Regions from separate parts of the Brevibacillus sp. genome, predicted to be linked through region 4. Evidence: riboswitches for the same ligand, from Rfam matches in the RefSeq annotation. Region 4 holds a riboswitch; each other region holds the start of a gene.
The links. Region 4 has a riboswitch for S-adenosylmethionine ahead of DEP07_RS22730 (sugar ABC transporter substrate-binding protein). Riboswitches for the same ligand answer to the same signal wherever they lie in the genome.
Positions count from the first base shown of each region.

Region 1: another riboswitch for S-adenosylmethionine. It lies ahead of metK (methionine adenosyltransferase); the one in region 4 lies ahead of DEP07_RS22730 (sugar ABC transporter substrate-binding protein).
Region 2: another riboswitch for S-adenosylmethionine. It lies ahead of DEP07_RS04790 (homocysteine synthase); the one in region 4 lies ahead of DEP07_RS22730 (sugar ABC transporter substrate-binding protein).
Region 3: another riboswitch for S-adenosylmethionine. It lies ahead of metH (methionine synthase); the one in region 4 lies ahead of DEP07_RS22730 (sugar ABC transporter substrate-binding protein).

Region 1 is NZ_DOTK01000049.1:86,818-92,279, reverse strand. It holds gene DEP07_RS15685 (S8 family peptidase) at 1-2,427, shown strand, start outside; SAM riboswitch class I at 2,606-2,706, shown strand; gene metK (methionine adenosyltransferase) at 2,839-4,050, shown strand; gene DEP07_RS15675 (polysaccharide deacetylase family protein) at 4,194-5,210, shown strand; gene DEP07_RS15670 (sensor histidine kinase) at 5,207-5,462, shown strand, end outside.
Region 2 is NZ_DOTK01000022.1:11,603-17,064, forward strand. It holds gene DEP07_RS04785 (ArsR/SmtB family transcription factor) at 1-16, opposite strand, end outside; gene DEP07_RS04790 (homocysteine synthase) at 251-1,552, opposite strand; SAM riboswitch class I at 1,643-1,751, opposite strand; gene DEP07_RS04795 (rhodanese-like domain-containing protein) at 2,314-2,625, shown strand; gene DEP07_RS04800 (SCO family protein) at 2,707-3,330, shown strand; gene DEP07_RS04805 (YqzG/YhdC family protein) at 3,333-3,671, opposite strand; gene rnjA (ribonuclease J1) at 3,958-5,462, shown strand, end outside.
Region 3 is NZ_DOTK01000079.1:184,694-190,155, forward strand. It holds gene metH (methionine synthase) at 1-2,919, opposite strand, end outside; SAM riboswitch class I at 3,036-3,136, opposite strand; gene DEP07_RS24250 (YjcZ family sporulation protein) at 3,346-3,453, shown strand; gene DEP07_RS24255 (YcdB/YcdC domain-containing protein) at 3,523-5,462, opposite strand, start outside.
Region 4 is NZ_DOTK01000078.1:6,381-11,842, forward strand. It holds gene DEP07_RS22720 (ABC transporter permease) at 109-1,107, opposite strand; gene DEP07_RS22725 (sugar ABC transporter ATP-binding protein) at 1,109-2,599, opposite strand; gene DEP07_RS22730 (sugar ABC transporter substrate-binding protein) at 2,677-3,696, opposite strand; SAM riboswitch class I at 3,821-3,941, opposite strand; gene DEP07_RS22735 (ATP-binding protein) at 4,141-5,397, shown strand; gene DEP07_RS22740 (hypothetical protein) at 5,420-5,462, opposite strand, start outside.

The sequences.
Region 1 (5,462 bases), on a different contig from region 4:
GACAAGGCATGGTCAGTGGTGAACAGCAATCAGGCGATCACGATTGCTGTACTCGATACAGGGGCCGATTACAATCACCCTGATTTGAAGGGGAATTTGCTCCCTGGTGTTAACCTGGTCAATCCGGGGAAAAGTGCGCAGGATGACAATGGGCATGGAACAGAAGTCATCGGGGTCCTCGGGGCAAAAGGGAACAACGGGATCGGCGTAGCCGGGGTGGTCTGGAACGCCAAAATTTTGCCCGTCAAAGTCTTGAACAAAAACGCATCTACTACGGATGTTGACATGATCGCCAAAGGAATCAACGCCGCCCTCGATCGGGGGGCAAAGGTCATTTTGATGTCTTTTAGCAGCATGGCTTACTCCCGGGCTATGAAAAATGCGGTCGACCGCGCGGAACGAAACGGAGCGGTTCTGGTGGCGGCGAGCGGAAATGAGGCAAGCCGTGTCGCGTATCCGGCAGCGTACCCGACCGTAATTGCGGTGGGGGCGATAAACGGAAGAAACCAGGTCCTTTACCAGTCGAATACAGGGCCGGAGATGAATCTGGTGGCACCGGGGCTTAATGTGTATACAACCAAGCTCGGCGGCAAATACGGTTCAGTTTCCGGAACATCTGTAGCGGCGCCTCAGGTAGCAGGCGCGGCTGCTCTCATTCTGGCTCGTCATCCCAAGCTGTCTGCTCTCGACGTCAGGCAGATGCTTTATCAGACGGCGACAGATATTGGCGAAGGCGGCTGGGATCGGCAAGCGGGCTACGGTCTTCTGGACGTAAACAAGGCAGTGCGCAGTGCGCTGTCCAGCGACTTTTTGGAGCCGAACAACGTTTTGGAGAGAGCCAAGGCGTTTCCGATCGAAGCGCAAGTCCGTGGCAATCTGGGGCCAAACGATACGGTTGACTGGTTCAAGATGGACGTTCCTTACGATGGAAAAGTAAGTCTCACCGCATCCGTAAACTCAGGCGTATCTTCAGCCATGTCAGCGACTTTTTATCCGGCAAATCGTCAGCCGGTCACTTACTATATCGGGAACGGGGATACGATAACGGTTCCTGCAAAAGCTGGGCGAATGAACATCAAGCTGGTGAGAAACGGTGGAGTTAATGCGTTTACTTATGTGCTGACGAGCAAATTCACCATCAACCCGGATCGGAATGAACCGAACAATACGATGGCTACGGCAAGGCCGCTGGTGGGCAACCAGATCAGCGTGACGGGCAATTTCCATGAGGAAGGGGATCAGGATTGGTTCTCCTACTATGTCCGCGAGTACGGGCATATGGACGTGACGGTCACACCTGATAACAAGCGGGTGGACTTGGTACTTGCCATCGGAAAGCAAGAGCCGGGAAAAAATACGGTCTGGGACCCGGTATACGATAACAGCGACAGGGATAATCCTTCCGAACGTGCAAGCAAGGACGTCTCGCCAGGAAAATACTACATTCGCATCAGCGAGTATCAGCAAAATGCAATGAACGGCGAATATCGCCTCGATCTCGCCTTTACCCCGTTGAAAAAAGATGGGAACGAGCCGAATAATACGTATAGCAAAGCTGCTCCGCTTGCCAGTGGAGGAGTCATGTCAGGAACCATTCCGGCGTCGACAGATTCAGACTGGTTTCAATTTACATTGGATGCGGAATCGTACGTCACAGTTCGCGCTCCGTTCATCCCGGTAGCAAGCGGGTTTCACATCGCCCTTTACAATGAGAAAAACATGAACGTGGCGCTTGCTTCGACAACCGAAGTGGCAGAGCGGTCAGACCAAGGCAGTGAAATTTTCGGCATACGGCTGCCTAAAGGGAAGTATTTCGTGCGCATGAGCAGCATCGTGCCTTTCAAGTACGATTCCTACAAATTGACGCTCAGCCCGCAGCCGCTCATTTCCGGCTATCGGGATATTTCTAACCACTGGGCGCGTGCGCAAATCGCCAAGCTCAGCGACAAAGGCATCATCAAAGGCTTCGACGACGCAACATTCAAGCCGGATCAGGCAGTGACCCGCGCCCAATTTGCGACCATGCTCGTTTCGACGATGCGTGTCACCGGCTCGAAAGTAGCCAGTATGTACACGGGCAAGGACGTCTTTTCCGATTTGCCAAAAAAGCACTGGGCGTACAACACCCTTGGGGTAGCTTATCAGCTCGGAGTCTTGAAGGGGTATCCAAACAGTCAACTCAAGCCTGATCAGGCGGTAACGCGGGCCGAGATGGCCACCATGATCGCCAGGGCGAAAGGGGTAGCTGTGAATAGCCGCAGCGTGTCCTCTTATCGCGATGTTCCGGTCAACTACTGGGCATCGCCGGCGATCGAGGCTTTGACGCAAAAAAAGTGGCTGAACGGATATGGCAAGACCTTCAAGCCTCAGGGAACCGCTACGCGGGCCGAGGTTGTTGTATTGATCGCCAAATCGTACCAAGTATAAAGAGGCTTGACCAGCTTGTGCAAAAGGCGCTGTCCATGCGTTACAGTCATCATCGCTCGCTTCCCGCAGGCGATTTCATCAACGTTTTGTACAGGCTGGCCTGCTTCGAACCGGAGTTGTGGGAAAAGTCTATTGACACCACCCCGAAAAACAATTATTCTATAATCCGTAATGGATACTCTTATCCAGAGCAGGCGGAGGGACTGGCCCTATGAAGCCCGGCAACCGACTAGAGCGGTGCTAACCAGCAGGACGGAAATCTGTTCTGGCCGATAAGAGGATGAAGGAAGCTAAAAGCGCTCAAACCTTTTCCTCCGAAAGATGGAAAAGGTTTTTTATTTGCGTTTACGTCGATAAAATCCTGACTCGGCTACCAAACTATTTGTATGAGGTCAAAGGAGGTATTTTCTCATGGCTTTGCAAAAAGGTCGTCGTCTGTTCACATCTGAGTCTGTAACCGAAGGACATCCGGATAAAATTTGTGACCAAATTTCCGACTCCATCCTGGACGCCATCCTGTCCAAAGATCCAAACGCTCGCGTAGCGTGCGAAACTTCTGTAACGACAGGTCTGGTTCTCGTAGCGGGTGAGATCACAACCAACACTTATGTAGACATTCAAAAGCTGGTTCGCGAAACCATTCGTGAAATCGGCTATGATCGCGCTAAGTTCGGCTTTGACGCTGACACTTGCGGTGTTATCACAGCAATCGGCGAGCAATCCGCTGACATTGCACTGGGTGTAGACCAAGCACTGGAAGCGCGCGAAGGCAAAATGACTGACGCTGAGATCGAAGCGATTGGTGCAGGTGACCAAGGTCTGATGTTCGGCTTTGCTTGCAACGAAACACCTGAGTTGATGCCATTGCCGATCAGCATGTCCCACCAACTGGCTCGTCGTTTGACCGAAGTTCGCAAAAACGGCACACTCGCTTACCTGCGTCCTGACGGTAAAACACAAGTAACAGTTGAGTACGATGGAGACAAGCCTGTTCGCATCGACACGATCGTTATCTCTACTCAACACGCTCCTGAAACAACTTTGGAGCAAATCAAACAAGACCTGGTTGAGCATGTAATCAAACCAGTAGTTCCAGCTGAACTTCTGGATGCTGAAACCAAATACTTCATCAACCCAACTGGCCGTTTCGTTATCGGCGGACCACAAGGGGATGCTGGATTGACTGGCCGCAAAATCATCGTAGACACTTACGGCGGATACGCTCGTCACGGCGGCGGCGCGTTCTCCGGTAAAGATCCGACAAAAGTAGACCGCTCCGGTGCTTATGCTGCTCGCTATGTTGCGAAAAACATCGTGGCAGCTGGCTTGGCTGACAAGTGCGAAGTACAAGTAGCGTATGCGATTGGTGTAGCACAACCAGTATCCATCGCAGTTGATACTTTTGGTACAGGAACTGTTTCCGAAGAAGATCTCGTGAAACTCGTTCGCAAACATTTCGACCTGCGTCCAGCTGGTATCATCAAACAGCTCGACCTGCGTCGTCCTATCTACAAACAAACAGCGGCTTACGGCCACTTCGGACGCAATGACCTGAATGTTCCTTGGGAGCAAACAGACAAAGCAGAAGTTCTGAAGCAAGAGGCTGCTCAACTGGCAAAATAAGCACGGCAAAGAAAGAGCCTGGTAAAAGCTACTGGGCTCTTTTTGTTATGGGAAGAAATTTCCAATTATTGGTGAATCCTGATCAAAGGGAAAATGTAGGACTGTGTCGAATCTCCTAGTGAGGAAGTGAAGGAGGGGTTTCTTTGCCGAACAAAAGGCTCTTCCTGACAGTGTTTATCAGTTGTTTACTGTTGGTTGTGACGATATTGGGGCTTGGTGATTTGTACCAGTCAAAAAAGAATGCGCAAAAAGTGCAACCTTTTCCCCAAGTCGATACGTCTATAAGCATAAGCGAGACGGAAAACGCTGAGCCAAACGTCACGCGAAACGAAAAAGCAACGGTAAAGCCGCAAAAGTGGTATAACAATCAAGTCGTCGTCCTGACGTATCATCATGTGACAGATGCTGCAGGCCAACGTTACGTGATTGCGCCCGAACAATTCGCAGAACATATGGCATTTTTGCACGAAAATGACCTGCATCCCATTACGCTGGATGAGTTTTTGCGCTTTGTCGATACCGGGAGCTTGCCGACAGAAAATGCTGTCCTGATTACGTTTGATGATGGCTACGAAAGTTATTATACGAAGGCTTTTCCGATATTGCGTACATACGGCTACCCGTCAGTGAACTTCGTGATTGCAGGACGCTTGCGAGATGTAGCCGAACGAAAACGGGAGAACATGACGACGCCACTCACGCGTCAACAAGTCATGGAAATGCTTCACTCTGGCTTGGCTGATATTGGTTCCCATACCTACAGCCTGCATGAAGAGGAAGCGCGGAATGAATGGGGAGAGATGGGACCAGAGACTGCTCCCGTCTACTTGCAGGATGTAAAGCGATTAGAAAATGAAAAAGAATACAGGGATCGGCTCTATGTTGATTTCAGTATGTCTCGCGCAGGTTTGCACGGTTGGATGAGCAAGGACATTAAGGCGATTTCACTGCCTTTTGGCTACACGAATCCGATCGTTTTGGAAACAGCCCGACAAGCAGGGTATGAGTATGTGTTTACTTCTACGCCCGGTTTCGCCAAACGAGGGGTAGATCCTTTTGCCATCCCACGCAATGATGTGGGTCTGCGAGACGTAGATGAGGTCAAACTCCAACAGCTGTTCACGAAAGCGAAAAAAGAGTTCGAAGGAGAGCAATCATGAACAAAGCGATCGACATCAGCGTGCTGGATGGGGTGATCAAGAGAACCATTGAAACAGTAGAAACAAGTAAAACGCAAATTTTTGATATAGCCGAAGATGCAAGACAACAAGGCAACTCGCTAAAGTTTGATTTGCATGAGCTGAGGCAAGAAATTTCCAAAGTAATCCAAAAGGTCGATGCGTTGGAATTGGCCTATCGAAAGTCGCGCAACAGGCTTGTGCAGGTCAGCCGCAACTTTCACATGTACACGG
Region 2 (5,462 bases), on a different contig from region 4:
TGTTCCATATTTTCAAAGCGGATCACCCTTTTCCCATTTTTTTCATAGATCAAATTCTAAAATATTCGAACTGTTAATTCAAGTTATTTAGAATGAATAGTTCAATGATTTTCGCATCTGTTCTTTTTTCTCTGCTGATTTAGTTGAGACTATCCAGTGAAAGACACAAAAAAACGAAAAAACCACTTCCCTGACGAGAGTGGTTTTTTCGTTTTCGCTTGAATGAAAAGGTATGGTGTTGTAGGAAAACCTATACCTTGCTCACGGCAACAGCTGCTTCCAAAGCTTGCTTCAAATCGCCGATGATGTCTTCGATCGCCTCTGTTCCGACAGACAGACGGATCAATCCGGGAGTTACTCCTGCCGTTAATTGCTCCGCTTCGTTCATTTGCTGGTGCGTCGTGCTCGCCGGATGGATAACGAGCGACTTGGAGTCGCCTACGTTTGCCAAATGAGAGAAGAGCTTTACGGATTCGATCAATGTTTTGCCTGCTTGCACGCCGCCGCGGATGCCGAAGGTGAGGATGGCGCCAGCGCCTTTTGGCAAATATTTTTGCGCGAGTGCGTAGTTGGCGTCGCCTTCAAGACCTGGGTAGCTGACCCATTCCACTGCCGGATGCTCGGCGAGGAATTTCGCTACCGCGAGTGCGTTTTGGCTGTGGCGCTCCATGCGCAGGTGGAGTGTCTCCAGACCTTGCAGGAACAGGAAAGAGTTGATAGGAGCTACGGCAGCGCCGATATCGCGTTGCAGTTGCACGCGCGCTTTGATGATGTAGGCGAGCGGGCCGACTGCTTCTGTATAAACGACTCCGTGATAGCTTGGGTCTGGCGTCGTCAGACCAGGGAATTTGCCGTTGTTCCAGTCGAATTTGCCGGAATCTACGATAATGCCGCCAATCGCCGTGCCGTGTCCGCCGATGAATTTGGTCGTGGAGTGAACGACGATGTCAGCTCCGTGCTCGAACGGACGGGTCAGGATTGGCGAAGCGAATGTATTGTCGACAATCAGCGGCACGCCGTTTTCGTGCGCGATGTCCGCAATTGCCTGCAAGTCGGCCACGTCGATGCGAGGGTTGCCGATCGTCTCGCAAAAGAGCGCCTTGGTATTATCGTTGATGAACGCGCGGAAGTTGTCCGGATTGGACTGATCCACAAAGTGTACTTTGATGCCCAGGCGTGGCAGCGTATGGGCAAAAAGGTTGTACGTCCCGCCATACAAGCTGCTGGATGCGACAATCTCGTCGCCCGCTTGCGCAATATTCAAAATCGAGAAGGTGATGGCTGCCTGACCGGAAGAGGTTGCCAGCGCACCTACGCCGCCTTCGAGCAGAGCGACGCGCTTTTCAAATGCGTCTTGGGTCGGATTCATGATGCGCGTGTAGATGTTGCCAAACTCTTTCAAAGCAAACAGGTTGGCAGCATGCTCCGTGTCACGGAAGACGTAGGAAGTCGTTTGGTAGATCGGAACCGCGCGCGAGCCTGTTACCGGGTCTACCTCCTGTCCGCCGTGTACGGCGAGCGTTTCCGGTTTCCATTGTTGTTGGTCAGACATGATCATCTCTCCTTTTTATATGGGGGTAAGGAAATAAAAAAACGGAGCGTTCTCCTGAGTAGAAGAAGGCTCCGGCTATGCACGGGTGTGCGTTCATCTCTCAGAATCTATGGATTCTGCAGGAATTAGCACCGCGCAAGACTCGCTTGCTGGTTGCCGGGTTTCATAGGGCCTGTCCCTCCACCGCTCTTGATGAAAATGTAGCTTTCAGTTGTTGTCATAATTGTATGAAAAACCATACTTCGCTGTCAACATCAAATGATTAAGTTATCGGGGTGGATTTTGTGGATTTTAAAGATTTACCCGTTCATGCTGTTGCCCATAAGATCCAGAGAGCCTGTCTGGTAAGCTCTGTTTACATGGTTTGTATGAGGGTTTCCTTCATCTGAAACCAAATGAGTTGCCTCACGAGATTGTTTTCCTTTTTTGGCATACAAGAGGACCGCAGCCAGAGTGCAAACAGCCAAAATTCCAAGGACATACATCATAGAAATAACTCCCCCTCACGCTAAGCTTCATCAATTATCAGCGTTCTTTTTCATGAACTGGCAGACATGGTTTTTTACTTGTAATTTTATAATTTTATGGTCATTTTTGTAAATTCTTTGAACTTGCAAGCAACCGAGCCTTGCTGTCACAAAATTGCCCCTATATCTCGGCGCTTTCGCAGCTCCCGCCGTTAGAAAACGCCTGGGGCCTATGATATGATGGAAATGGCAGAAAACGACTAAACGATTGTACATATAGGAGGAAAAAACGCGATGAGCCATGGCGTGAAGGAAATTACACCACAAGAGCTGCTGGAAAAGCTCGCGGCAAAAGAACAGCTTCAGGTGATTGATGTACGCGAGGTGGAGGAGTGGAACGAAGGCCATATCAAAGAGGCCAAGCTGATTCCGCTCGGCTTTTTGCCGCATCGCACCGACGAGCTGGACAAAGACATTCCGGTCATCATGGTGTGCCGAAGCGGCGCACGCAGCCACCGGGCAACTGAATATTTGTGTGAGCTTGGCTTTGACGCTGCCAATATGGTAGGCGGAATGCTGGCATGGCCTGGGGAAAAAGAAGTCTAGAAAGACAGAGAAAATGTGCGCTGCTCGCCGCTGCAAGCAAAGCGGGATGGCGCATGAGATGTGCAGGGGAGGCAGGAAATCGTGAGTGAAGGAGCACAGCAACAAGGGTCAGCGTTGCAGCGCCATTGGTTTACGGTGCTGGCAGGCTTGATTATCCTTGCGATTGTAGGTGTGTTCGGCTACAAATACTTGGCAAAAGATCCGATTCCGGTGATGAAGCCGATCGCGGACTTTTCGTTGGACAACAGTGACGGAACTTCCTATACGTTCTCGCAAGGCAAAGGCAAGGTGCGCCTTGTCGAGTTCATGTTTACCAATTGCCCTGATATTTGCCCGGCAACGACGTACAACATGTCCAAGCTTCAGGATCAGTTGAAGGAGAAAAAGCTGTTCGGCGACAAGGTTGAGTTTGTCTCGATCACCTTCGACCCCGACTTTGATACGGCTGAGGTTTTGCAGCAGTATGCAGCGAAGTTCAAGGCTGATCAAAGCGGCTGGAAGTTTTTGCGCGGAGATGCCCAGGCGGTGGAAAAAGTAACGAAAGACTTCGGGATTGCGGTACTGAAGCAGCCTGACGGTTCTTTTGCCCACACCGCACGCATGTTCCTCGTCGACGGTGACGGCAACATGCGCCGTGCTTACGGCATGGCGGCGGACATGGACATGGAGCAAATGATGAAAGAAATGGAACAGCTCGCTGACTAGACTCAGACGGTTTCTTCGTACGTGATGTTCACGACTCGTTCCGTTTGGTTTTCAAATTCAATATGCACAAGAAGCGCCCACCTGCGATTGCCCTGCTGGAGCAAGAGCTTGAACGTCTCCTCTGACGTGGTGGGCGTTTTTGCTATGCGCCCGACATGCAAATAGTCTACGATTTGCGCGTGCGGATATTTTTGCATCGTTTCCTGCATCGCCAATCTGCCCCATTTGGCATATGGCGGCTGGGCATTTGCTGGGGCATACTGGAAAAAGAACAGCAGCAAACTTGCGGCCAGTGTAGCGAGAAAGCTGCGCGTGAGGAACATGTTCATGGAAGAGTGCATGGCGGAGGCTCTCCTTTTTCGTGTTGGAAAACGGGCTTGCCATGTAGTCTGAAGTCTTTTTGAAGCGGTCATTCGTAGAAAATCCTTACACGTGCAAAAGGGGGCTTGCGGCCGGAGCAGTCGCTTGATGCCCAGCTTTTGCTCGAGTTGGAGATACCGCGTATCAGTTTTCTAATATTGACCGAAGATGAATGTGTGGAATTAACAAGACAGGATGAAACGAACGCCTCGCGTTGTGTTACAATAAGAATGGCATGCTTGGTTCGGGTTCCCAAAATCATGCACGATGAAGTTAGGAGGAAAGAGTTTGAGCGACGTTAAGATTTTCGCAATGGGCGGCCTCGGCGAGATCGGAAAAAATATGTATTGCGTCGAGTATGAGGATGAAATTATCATCATTGACTGCGGGGTGAAGTTCCCCGAAAATGAAATGTTCGGTATCGACCTGGTCATCCCCGATATTTCCTATTTGGTGGACAACCAGCACAAGATTAAAGCACTTTTGTTAACGCACGGACATGAGGATCACATCGGAGCGATTCCTTATATTTTCAAACAAATTAACGTGCCGATCTACGGTGGTCGTCTGACCCTGGGCTTGGTCAAGGCGAAGCTGGAAGAGCATCGCATGCAAAATGACGTGAAGATGATTCCGATCTCGGAAGATACGGAAATTCCGTTCAATCGACTGAAAGCGACTTTCTTCCGTACGAATCACAGCATCCCGGATTCGCTCGGGGTTGTGCTCCACACGCCTGAAGGCATGGTTATCCATACAGGCGACTTCAAATTTGATATGACTCCAGTCGGACAGACCACAGAGTACGGCAAAATTGCCAAACTCGGCGCGAGTGGCGACGTTTTGGCTTTGCTTTCCGATAGTACAAACAGTGAGCGCTACGGCTTCACCATGTCAGAGCGCACAGTTGGCGAGGGGATTCTCGATGTGGTGCGCAAAGCGCGCGGTCGCATCATCCTGGCTACATTCGCGTCCAACGTGCATCGTCTGCAGCAAGTGGTAGATGCCGCTGAACAGTGCAACCGCAAAGTCGCGGTCATCGGCCGTAGCATGGAAAAAGTGTTCCTGATTGGACAAGAACTGGGCTACATCCAGATGCCTGAGGGTATGCTGATTGATATCAAGCACATTGACAACTACGCAGACAATCAGGTGCTGATTATTTGCACGGGAAGTCAAGGCGAGCCGATGGCGGCGCTGACCCGGATTGCTTCCGGATCGCACCGCACTGTGTCGATCTATCCGGAAGACACGGTGATCATCTCTGCTTCGCCGATTCCGGGCAACACGATCAATGTCAGCCGGACGATAGACAAGCTGTACCGGGCAGGCGCAAACGTCGTGCTCAGTCACGTGTTTGACATTCACGCGTCTGGACACGGAAGCAGCGAAGAACTGAAACTCATGCTCAACTTCATTCGTCCGAAATACTTCATTCCGATTCACGGTGAATACCGGATGCTGAAGACGCACTCCAAGCTGGCGCAGCAAGTAGGAATTGACGAGAGCAACATTTTCCTCATGGACAACGGGGAAGTGCTGAACTGCAACCGTGAAAAGGCATGGCTCAGCAAGGTGCACGCCGGAATCGTGCTGATCGACGGCAGCGGCATCGGAGACGTAGGCAACATCGTTCTGCGCGACCGCAAGCATTTGGCGGAAGATGGCCTGATGGTCGTCGTCGTCAGCCTCGATATGAAAAACTTCAAGATTCTTACGGGACCAGACATCGTCAGCCGCGGTTTTGTCTATGTGCGCGGTTCTGAGTCGCT
Region 3 (5,462 bases), on a different contig from region 4:
GTTTGGATCGTAGACGATAATATCGTTGCCGTCCGCTTGCGCCGGGAAAAACTGATAGGCACCGTGCGCCTTGATCGTTCCCTGCTGCTTCGCTTCATTCAACAGCTCCTCGACTATCCCGTACAGTTCCAACGCCTTTTCGTCGCCCGCTTCCAGCAATTTTTCCACGTTTCCACGCACACCGAGATGCTTGCCGAGCAGCATGCGCAAATTCAGGTACGGTTGCAAATGGCTGATCGGGTACTGGCGCAGCACGTGTCGCTCGCAGTCTGGCGGCAACTGAATCGGAACGGTTCTGCTAATCGCCGAACGGGCAGGCAGCGGAGCTTTTTTCTCTTGTACCACCACGGGTTGCGCCGTTGCCGCCGCTTCAGCGAGTTCTTGCTGCTCAGCGACCAGACGCTCCCGCTCGTTCGGGTTTTGCAAACGGTTGACGAGGTCGAGTCCGTCCATCGCATCCTTGGCGTACAACACGATTCCGTGGTATTCCGGCGCGATCCGGTTGGAAGTGAATTTGCGCGTCAAAGCCGCACCTCCGACCATCATCGGCACATCGATTCCCGCTGCTTTCAAGTCTTGCGCGGTAATGACCATTTGCTGGGCGGATTTGACCAAAAGACCGGACAAACCGATCGCATCCGGCTTCTCTTCCCGGCAAGCGGCAATCAGTTGCTCAGGCGGCACCTTGATCCCCAGGTTCACCACGTTGTAGCCGTTGTTTGCCAAAATGATTTCCACCAGATTTTTGCCGATGTCGTGCACGTCGCCTTTGACTGTCGCCAGCAAAATCTTGCCTTTGGCCGCCGCATCGCTCTTTTCCATAAACGGCTCCAAAAACGAGACGGACGCTTTCATGACTTCCGCGCTTTGCAGCACTTCCGCTACGATCAGCTGGTTTCCGTTAAACAGGCGGCCGACCTCTTCCATTCCTGACATCAACGGGCCGTTAATAATTTCAAGCGGCGCATACTTTTCCAGAGCCAGCTTCAAATCGTCAGTCAAGCCATCCTTGGAGCCTTCGACGACATATCGGGCGAGGCGCTCTTCCAAAGTCAGCGTGGAAGCTTCCACCCGCACTTCTTTTTTCTTCTGGCGGTAAAATTCGGTGAATGCAGCCAGTGTTTCGTCGTTTGTCTCGAACAGCAGCGCTTCCGCCAGCTTGCGCTCATCCTCGGGAATCGACGCGTAGCGCTCCAGCTTTTCTGTATTGACGATGGCAAAATCGAGTCCGGCAACCGTCGTGTGGTACAAAAACACGGCGTTGAGCACTTCGCGGCCCGCTGCTGGCAGCCCGAAAGACACGTTGCTGACCCCGAGAATCGTTTTGCACAGCGGCATCGCTTCTTTAATGAGGCGAATCCCCTCAACCGTCTCCTTGGCAGAACCGATGTACTGCTCATCCCCTGTACCGACCGGGAACACCAGCGGGTCGAAAATGATGTCTTGCGGGGCAATTCCGTACTGGTTGACCAAAATATCGTACGAGCGCTTCGCCACTTCCAGCTTCTTCTCGCGCGTGACAGCCATGCCCGCTTCCTCGATCGTTCCGACGACTACAGCCGCTCCGAACTTTTTGATCAGCGGCGCTACTTCTTCAAAGCGCTCCAGGCCGTCTTCCAGGTTGATCGAGTTGAGAATCGCTTTTCCCTGGGAATAGCGCAGGCCCAGCTCCATTACTTTTGCATCCGTCGAGTCGATCATCAGCGGAGCCTTGACCTTTTTCACGACGAATTGCAGGAATTTTTCCATATCGGCGTATTCATCCCGATCCGGGTCAGCCAAACAAATATCGATGACGTGAGCGCCGCGTTTTACTTGTGCCCGGGCGATATCTGACGCTTCCTCGTATTGGCCTGCGGCGATCAAGTCGCGGAATTTTTTCGAACCGATGACGTTTGTGCGCTCCCCTACCAACAGCGGGCGACTGTCATCTTCCACGTACACGACTTCGATGCCGGATACCGCGCTGACAGCCTGATCGACAGCCTGACGTGGCTTGCAGTCTTTCAATGCTTCTGCCATCGCCCTGATATGATCGGGCGTCGTTCCGCAGCAGCCGCCCGCCACGTTCAGCCAGCCTTGTTCTGCAAAAGCGCGCATTTTTGTCGCAAGCCCTTGCGGCGTCTCATGGTAATGTCCGTTTTCATCCGGCAAGCCCGCATTGGGGTAACAGCTCACTCCGCATTGAGCCAGTCCGGACAGCGTGCGCAGATGGTCGCGCATGAACTCGGGGCCAGTCGCACAGTTCAGCCCAACGGACACGGGCTTCAAATGCTCAAGCGAGATATAAAACGCCTCGATGTTTTGACCGGCAAGAGTCGTGCCCATCGGTTCAATCGTCCCGGACAGCATGACGGGCAACTCCACATCCAGCTCTGCGAACGCTTTGCGGATGCCGATTCCCCCCGCCTTGACGTTCAGCGTATCCTGCGATGTTTCCAGCAGCAGCACGTCGGCTCCGCCAATGATCAGTCCTTTTGCCTGACGATAGTAGGACTCCACCAGCTCCTCGAAGGTGACGCCGCCTGTCAAAGCGAGCGTTTTCGTCGTCGGTCCCATTGCCCCTGCCACGTATCGCGGCCACTCGGTTGTGCTATAGGCATCTACGGCTTCCTTCGCCAGGCGGGCCGCAGCGATGTTTAACTCCAAATCCTTGTCGGCGACATCGTACTCGGCCAACACGACGGAGGTGGCTCCGAATGTATTCGTCTCGACGATGTCCGCTCCCGCCTCCAAATATTTTTCGTGGATGGATCGAATGACGTCTGGTCGCGTCAAGTTCAAAAGCTCGTTGCAACCATCGTAGGCTTCGCCGCCAAAATCATCGGCGGTCAAGTTCGCCTGTTGCAGCATCGTGCCCATCGCACCGTCCAGAATCAGAATTTTCCGGGAAAGCTGTTCGCGAAAAGTGGGTTTCATTGACGTACTCCTTTTCTCCCTTGCGGCGTTTATTCTCGGCAGTTTTTTTGCACAAAAAAATCCTCTTCTTTGAAAGAAGAGGATTTGTCCGCGGATACAATTGCGCCTGAACCATCCTCTCATCTTTCAAAGCCGTAGCTTTGCTGGAATTGGCACCGGATTTTAACCGGTTGCCGAGGCTTCATCAGGCCAGTCCCTCTGCCTCTCTTGATAAGAGTTGTACCATGGTATTCATTTTTGACTTTCAGGTTTCATGTTTGACAGTATCTTAACACCGCGTCCTGTCTACGTCAATTGAGAATTTGTCTATTATTTACTGCTTTTCTTCCCGACTGCGCCCATTTTTGTGCTTACCGGGCATCCGCCCACGCCAATCTGTGCGATCGTGTATAGACTGTAGCATAACGGAAAGGAGGGGGAACAAACGTGAGTACATCTTACTGCGGAAATGGCATCTTTGGAGACTGCTTCGCACTGGTGCTCGTACTGTTTATCCTGCTGGTCATTGTTGGGTGTTCGTGTGACGACTGCTAGGTAAATGACAAGAAGAGGCTATCCCCCCGCCTTCCAGCTGGCTTGCGGGATAGCCTCTTTTTCTTGTCCTTACGGCTCGATTACAGCCTCGCCGCTTTTGGCATCGATGGTAATGAAACTGCTTGCCAGCTCTTCCTCGCTCCACGGAATGTACGCGAGTCTCGGCCGATCCAGCCAATCGTTTTCCTGATCTTTTAACAGGTAAACAAGCCTGAGTGGCATGACGCGCAAAAACGACTCGGCAGCCTTTTGTTTGGAAACGACCTCGGCTGACGAAGGAAGCTCTGTCAACTTGTGAGTCTCTCGCCAATTCCGGAAGCTGTTTACCTTCCCGGTCGAAGGGTCTACCGACACCTCGTAAGCGGCATCTGGCCCCTTGTCCAACACCGGAATCCCATCCTTGCTCATGACATAGCGGAATACCCAGTTGCCTGACGAAACCGGATTGGCTGCGCCAGGTTCCATCACTTGTGCAAGCTGCACTTCTTTTACGCCCGGATCGGCGTATTTGGCCAAAAAGAACACGGCTGCCTGCTCGGCCTGTTCGCGCTTCACGGTCACTTGCGTATTTGTGCGGGGAACGCGCAACCCAACTACCTGGCTCGTCTTCGCGTCGATCGTCACTTCATGCCAGCGGTCTTTGCTATCTGCCCAGTTAAATGATTTGTTCTTTTGATGATCATCTACGGATTCCCGATAGGACATGCCTTCGATATTGACGCCAAATTCCGTTTGCAAAAGCGCCTTCGCCTCTTCCTTCGTACGCACGATGACAGGCTGTTCGTGTGTCTCGAACGCATCTGCCTGCGGCTGCTCCCGCTGCAGTTGATCGTAGGCAAAGCCGTTGTTTCCCGTACCGTAGTTGATCTTGCCGCTATGCGCATCAATGTACCAATCAAGGAAAACCGGCCTTCCTTGTTGGAAAAAGGAAACCGCTGCCCTGTATTCCAGTGTCGGCTGTTTCAGCGCCTTCCCTTCGGACATGTGCTGCACGTATACAAGCTTCATATTTGCGGCCAGCTCGTTTTCGGCGGCGCTTTTCGCCACAGCTTCCGCAGCATCCGGGAATGAAGACGGGGAATACGCTCTCGTCGGTTTGCTGAACATCAGAAGACGTCCGGAGCTGCCCAGCTCAATATCCAGCACATCTTCCATGACAGGTAACCCGTTATGATAGCGCATGAATTTTTCCGCGCTATTCGATTCCACATGGCGATAGTTCGCGCTGTCAGCTCCAAGCAATCGGCCGAGAAGCTGCTTCGCTTGCTTTAACGCCTCTGCTTCATTTGGCTTTTGCGCTTCTTCGTTGCGGTCCCGCTGAATCCGGTACAGATCGATGTCTTGCCCGTTGCCGATTTCGCTCACCATCGCTGTCTGGCCTTCGTCGTTCACTTTGCCCAAAACCAGCGCCCAACCATCTCGAGTCAGCTGTTTGTTGTAGACAACCGGGAACGGATTCAGTTCAGGCACGGAGGCGGCGAATTTGGCAAACAGCTTCTGTTCCTGCTCGTTCAACCTGCCGAAAAAGGCGACGCGCTCCTTTTTGTCCACCTGGACAGTCAAGACATCGTACGGGACAGGCTTGCCGTTTTCCAACCGCTGATAGCTGACGTTCATCCACGTTCCGTTGCGCCAATCCTCATCCGCATAAACTTCTGTCGCCTGATGCGCGTAAGCCTTCGCTTCTTCACCGAGCGCGGTCTGCAAAAATGCTTGCGCGACTTTCTCTGCTTGCGCGGGCGCAATCGTTGTTTTCTCGCCGTCATTGCTCGCGTCCAGCAAGTAGCTTTCGATCCGCCCCGTCCGGGTGTCATACGCGACTTGTCCGATTGCCCTGTCCTTTTGCAGCAAGGTCACAAGCGCAACCCCATCCAGCGTCTCGCCTTTGCGCAGTGTGACGCCGCCAAGCTCAGGGACTGCCTTTTGCAGCGGAGCCAGCGCTTGTTCCGGTGAAACGGCCTGCTCCGCGGTTTTGTCCGTTTGATGCGCCGCCGCTGCGCTCGTTCCAT
Region 4 (5,462 bases):
ATTATAGCGGAGGGATGCTGCATGTGAAACATTTTCCATTTTATTGAAAAGAAAAAGGCAGGATGCCTGCATTCCCGCAGCTCCCTGCCTTGCCTGTACAGCCATGTTTTACGCTTTTCTTTTCCTGCGCAACTGATAGTACGTCACCGCAAGAGCAAGCGCCAGTACCGTTCCTTTAATAATATCGTAGGCGTAATACGGCACGTTCAGCATCGTCATGCCGTTCAGCAACACCCCGATCAAAATCGCGCCGACGAACGTACCGAATACGTTCGGCTTGCCCGCGCCGAAAACGGAGAAGCCGACAAACGCGGCCGCCACTGCATCCATCAGCATCGAGCCGCCGCTGCTCACCTGGCCCGTACCGATCCGCGCTGCCAAAAGCATCCCGCCCAGTCCGGCGAACAGGGCAGACAACACATAAGCGAGCGTGCGATAGCGATTCACGGGAATGCCGGAGAGACGCGCCGCTTCCAGATTGCCGCCCGTCATGTACAGCATCCGCCCTTGGCGAGTATACGCCAAATAGACGTGTGTGACCGCGACCAATAAAAAGGTCAAAATGACGGGAACAGGCAGGGATAAAATTTTGCCTTGTCCGAGCCAGAGGAACCATTCCTGGAATTTTCCCGGAGCCATCGAACCATCTTCCAACGGCATGTTGGCGTAAATCGAGTAGCCTTTTGAATAAGTCATATGAAGTCCGTTGACGATGTACAGCATCGCCAGTGTCGCCAGCAGATCGGGAATGCGGATTTTGACGACCAGAAAAGCGTTGACCAATCCGACAATCAGACTGAGCGCGATCGGGACGACCAAAGTGGCAAACACGCCCTGCTCGTACCAGACCATCATGGAAGCCGAAACGACTGTGGTCAACGACACCGTCGAACCGACAGACAAGTCGAAGCCTCCGACAATCAGTGAAAACGTAACGCCGATCGCGACGAACGTTACGATCGAGATGGAACGCAAAATGTCTGTGATGTTGTCGTACGTGAAGAAATACGGATTGGTCAGACTGAACAACAGCATGACGATCACAATTACTGCGACTGTACCGTATTTGTAAATAAAATCAAACAAGCTGAATTTTTTACCTTCCACCTTACTCACCCCCGCTGGCATAATACATCATCGTCTCCTGTGTCGCGTCCGCGCGGCTCAGCTCCTTGACGATTTTCCCTTCAAACATGACCAAAATCCGGTCGGCAATGCCCAATACTTCGGCAAACTCGCAAGAAAAGTAGAGAACGCCCTTGCCCTGCTCCGCCAGCTTTCCAATCAGGCGGTAAATATCGCTTTTCGCCCCGATGTCGACGCCTTTGGTCGGCTCGTCGAACATGAACACTTGCGCATCCGTATCCAGCCATTTGCCAATCGCGACTTTTTGCTGGTTTCCTCCGCTGAGGTAGCCAACCAGCTGTGTGATGTCTGCCGTCTTTACGCCCAGACGGCTCACCAGCTCCCTCGCCTGCTTCGCTTCTGCCCCTCTGCGGACAAATCCGAGCCGCGACCACTTCTCCAAAGCGGAGACAGACAAGTTGTTCTGGACAGATTCCTCGACAAAAATGCCTTCTTTGCGCCGTTCTTCCGGTACGAGGACGATTCCCGCATCAACAGCGTCCTTCGGCGACCGCAGCCGCACCTCTTTGCCGCTCAGCCTGACTTGTCCCGCCTCGGCGGTATCCGCTCCGAACAAAAGTCTCGCCAGTTCCGTCTTCCCGGCTCCAACCAGCCCGACAATCCCGACAATCTCGCCTTCGCGAACGCTCAAATCGGCGCGGCGAACCTTGCCGCCAGCCACTCCCGCAGCTTCCAGAAGCACCCCGCCTACAGGCACTTCGACTTTCGGGAACTCTTCCTCGAAGCTTTTGCCCAGCATGTTGCCGATGACCTCATCCATCGTCGTGTGGGACGTCTCGCTCGTCACGATCAGTTGACCGTCCCGCATGATCGTGATTCGGTCGCATATCTCAAAAATTTCCGGCAGGCGATGGGAAATGTAGATGATCCCGACACCCGCTTTTTTCAACTGGTCAATGATGAGAAACAGCCGCTCGCTCTCCTTCGTGCTCAACGGAGCTGTCGGTTCGTCAAAAATGACGTACTTCGCTTTTTGCACGGTCGCGCGGGCAATCAGGATCAGTTGCTTTTCGGACAGCGTACATTCCTCGACGAGCATGCGCACAGGGATGGAAAAGCCGAAGCTCTGCAAAATGCTTTCCGCTTCCTTGTGCAAGCTCGGCCAGTTCATGAATCCTTTGCGGCCTGCCGAGACAATCTGATCGAGCAAAATGTTTTCCGTCACGCTCAAGTACGGGATCAGCGCCGTATCCACTTCCTGGTACACGCACTGGATGCCTAAAGCTTTCGCATCCTGGGGCGATTGGATCGACACCTCTTTGCCGTCAATCGTGATGCTCCCCCCGTCAGACTGATACGCGCCCGTCAAAATTTTCATCAAGGTACTTTTCCCCGCTCCATTCGCCCCTAAAAGCGCATGAACCTCGCCAGCCTTGACCTCAAAATCGACCGAACGCAGCGCAGGAACGCCGGAGAACTGCTTCACAATCCCTTTCATCTGCAAGCTGGACACTTTTCGCACCCCCTTAAATAAGCAAGATTCCCGTTGACTGATCAACGGGAATAGCCAAATCAACCAGCTTTATATGCTTACTTGCCCCACTCTTTCACGTACTGGGACAAGTCGCCCATTGTCACTTTTTTGTCCTTAGGCAAATCTTCTTGTTTCACCAACACCGGATTCAGCTTCACGCTGTCTGGCACTTGCTCGCCTTTGATTTTTTGGAAAATAGCCGCTGCGTGAGTGCGTCCGATGTTCGATGGATCTACGGCTGCAGTCGCTGCCCATGGCGAATTTGCTTCCTGGATCAGTTGCAGGTCTTCATCACTCAGGTCGATGCCGTATACTTTGATTTCTGTGCGGCCTGCTTGCAAGATCGCACGGGTTGCCCCTTTGGCAAATTCATCCCAAGATGCCCATACAGCCGTGATGTCGCCTTTGTTCGGATATTTTTTCAGGATGGCTTCCATCTGTGCTTGGGTATCCAGCGCTGTGTTGTTTGTCGCGGAACCGAAAGCGGCGACTTCCTTGATATCCGGATATTTTTTCAGGAACGCTTCATAAGTCACCTGACGTTTTTCCATCGGAGCAAAGCCTGCCACCCAAATTTTCACGATGTTGCCTTTGCCGCCGGAATCTGCCGCCAGCTTTTCCAGGCTCAGCTCTGCCAGCTTGTTGTCGTCTTGCTCGACAATCGGCACGCCAGGCAGCTTGATGTCTGTGTCGAACAGAACGACCGGGATTTTTTTGTCGACAGCTTTTTGCGTACCTTGTTGCAACGCTTCCGCTGTACCGTGGTCAATCAGGATGCCGTCAAAGTTTTGGTTGACCGCAGCGTCAAGATTCGACGCCATTTTCGACAAATCCGTATCTGCGTTGAATACTGTCAGCTCTCCGCCGTTTTTCTCGACTTCCTGCTTCACACCGTTAATGTATTGAGCCGAAAACGTTCCTACATTTTGGCGCATGATCAGGGCAATCCGCTTCGCTTTTTCGCCGGAAGCGCCGTTTGCCGCCGTGTTTTTCGTATCGGCTCCGCCGCCGCACGCGGTCAAGGCCACCGATACTGCCAGTACGAGTGATGTGATAAGGCCCAGTTTCTTTTTCATCGAAAAATCCCCCTTTTTCTTTGTTCCTTGTTGTGCTGCAAGCTGAGGAGGCGACGACCTTCCCTTTCCAAAAGGAAAAGCCTCTTTCAACAGATGAAAGAGGCTTGATCGACAAGATTCGCGCCTCTTATCTGTCAGGTATCGCTACCTGTTGGAGTTAGCACCTTGGCTCGCAAGACATTGATCTTGCCAGCTAGGTTGCCGGGCGTCATAGGGCCATTCCCTCAGCCTTCTCTGGATAAGAGTAGTTATTATTTTCGAAACCTTTGTATTAGTATATAGAGACTATAATCCGTGTTTTACCCATCTGTCAACTAGGTTTTTAAAACTTTTCTCCTTTAAATTTATTCCGTCGGCGCGTCCAAATTTTGGAGGAATCGTGTAGGCTCTTGTCGAAATATCGTAGATTGAAGCAGCCATGCAAATTTGCGATGGGGATGTCCGATGATTCTACTAAAAGAAGTAATTTTGCAGATGTTTTTTGCTCTGACGCCATTTGTCCTGTTCAATATTTATTACCGCGACCGAATGCGCAATTACAGCCGCGCTTTCATTCTTGTGACCAGCTCGATTTGCATGTTTCTGGCCATGACCTTCGCGACCAGCGTCTCGGAAGGCGTGATTTTCGATATCAGGCACATCATCGTATTTTTTGCCCTAGTCTATGGGGGAGTGCGGATCGCGCTGGTCTTGCTGATCGAGTCCGCGCTATACCGCTATTATTTGGGTGGTGAAGGCATCTGGCTCGCGCTGCTTGCCCTGGTTGTCACCTTTGCCATCTCCCTCCTGATGTATCGGCGTTACAAAGCCAGTTATCGGAAAACACTGTATATTTTTTTGACGGGCGCGCTCTTTTCCCTGGTAGCTTTGGGGTTGACCTATCTATACTTTCCCACCTATGTATCCCATCATCCTGCCTACTACTTGTTCGTGATCCCCGTTCAAAACTTTGTCGGAATTTGGCTCTTGTTGTCGCTATTTAGCAAGTGCGTATCCGACAAAGAACTGTTTATTCGACACGCCCAAAATGAAAAAATCGAAACGATGAGCCATGTCGCCGCATCGCTTGCTCACGAGGTGAGAAATCCGCTCACAGCGGTCAAAGGATTTTTGCGCCTGATTCAGGAAAATCCCGAGAATATTACGAAAACCGATCAGTACATCCGCATCAGCATGGACGAAATCCAGCGGACGGAAGCGATCCTGACCGAGTATCTCGCTTTGTCCAAGCCGCTCAAGGAGCGCACCGAGCTAATCAACGTATGCGACCAGCTTTACGTCGTGCGGGAAGTCATGCTGCCTTTTGCCAATATGCACAATGTCGAGCTGGAGCTGCAAGCTTATGAAAAGCCTGTCACGATCCTGGCCAATCCCGACGAGTTCAAACAAGTCTTGGTCAACTTCATCAAAAATGCGATCGAAGCTTGTGAGGAGACGGTCAACGGCAAAGTGTCCCTCTCGCTGTTCATTGAGAAAAGCAACGCCATGCTGATCATCAAAGACAACGGCATCGGGATGGACGAAGGCCAGATCAAACGCCTCGGGTCCATTTATTTCTCGACGAAAACAAGCGGAACCGGTCTCGGGCTTACGTACTCCTATCACGTCATCCACGCGTTCGGCGGGTCGGTAAGCGTGTCCAGCAAGCCAAAAGTCGGCACCAAATTCACGATCACGTTTCCGTATCACGCGCAACCCTAGCCGTCAGTCGAGTGATCTGGGCTTAAACGAGCGACCTGGTCATGAATACTTGCTCGGCCATCACG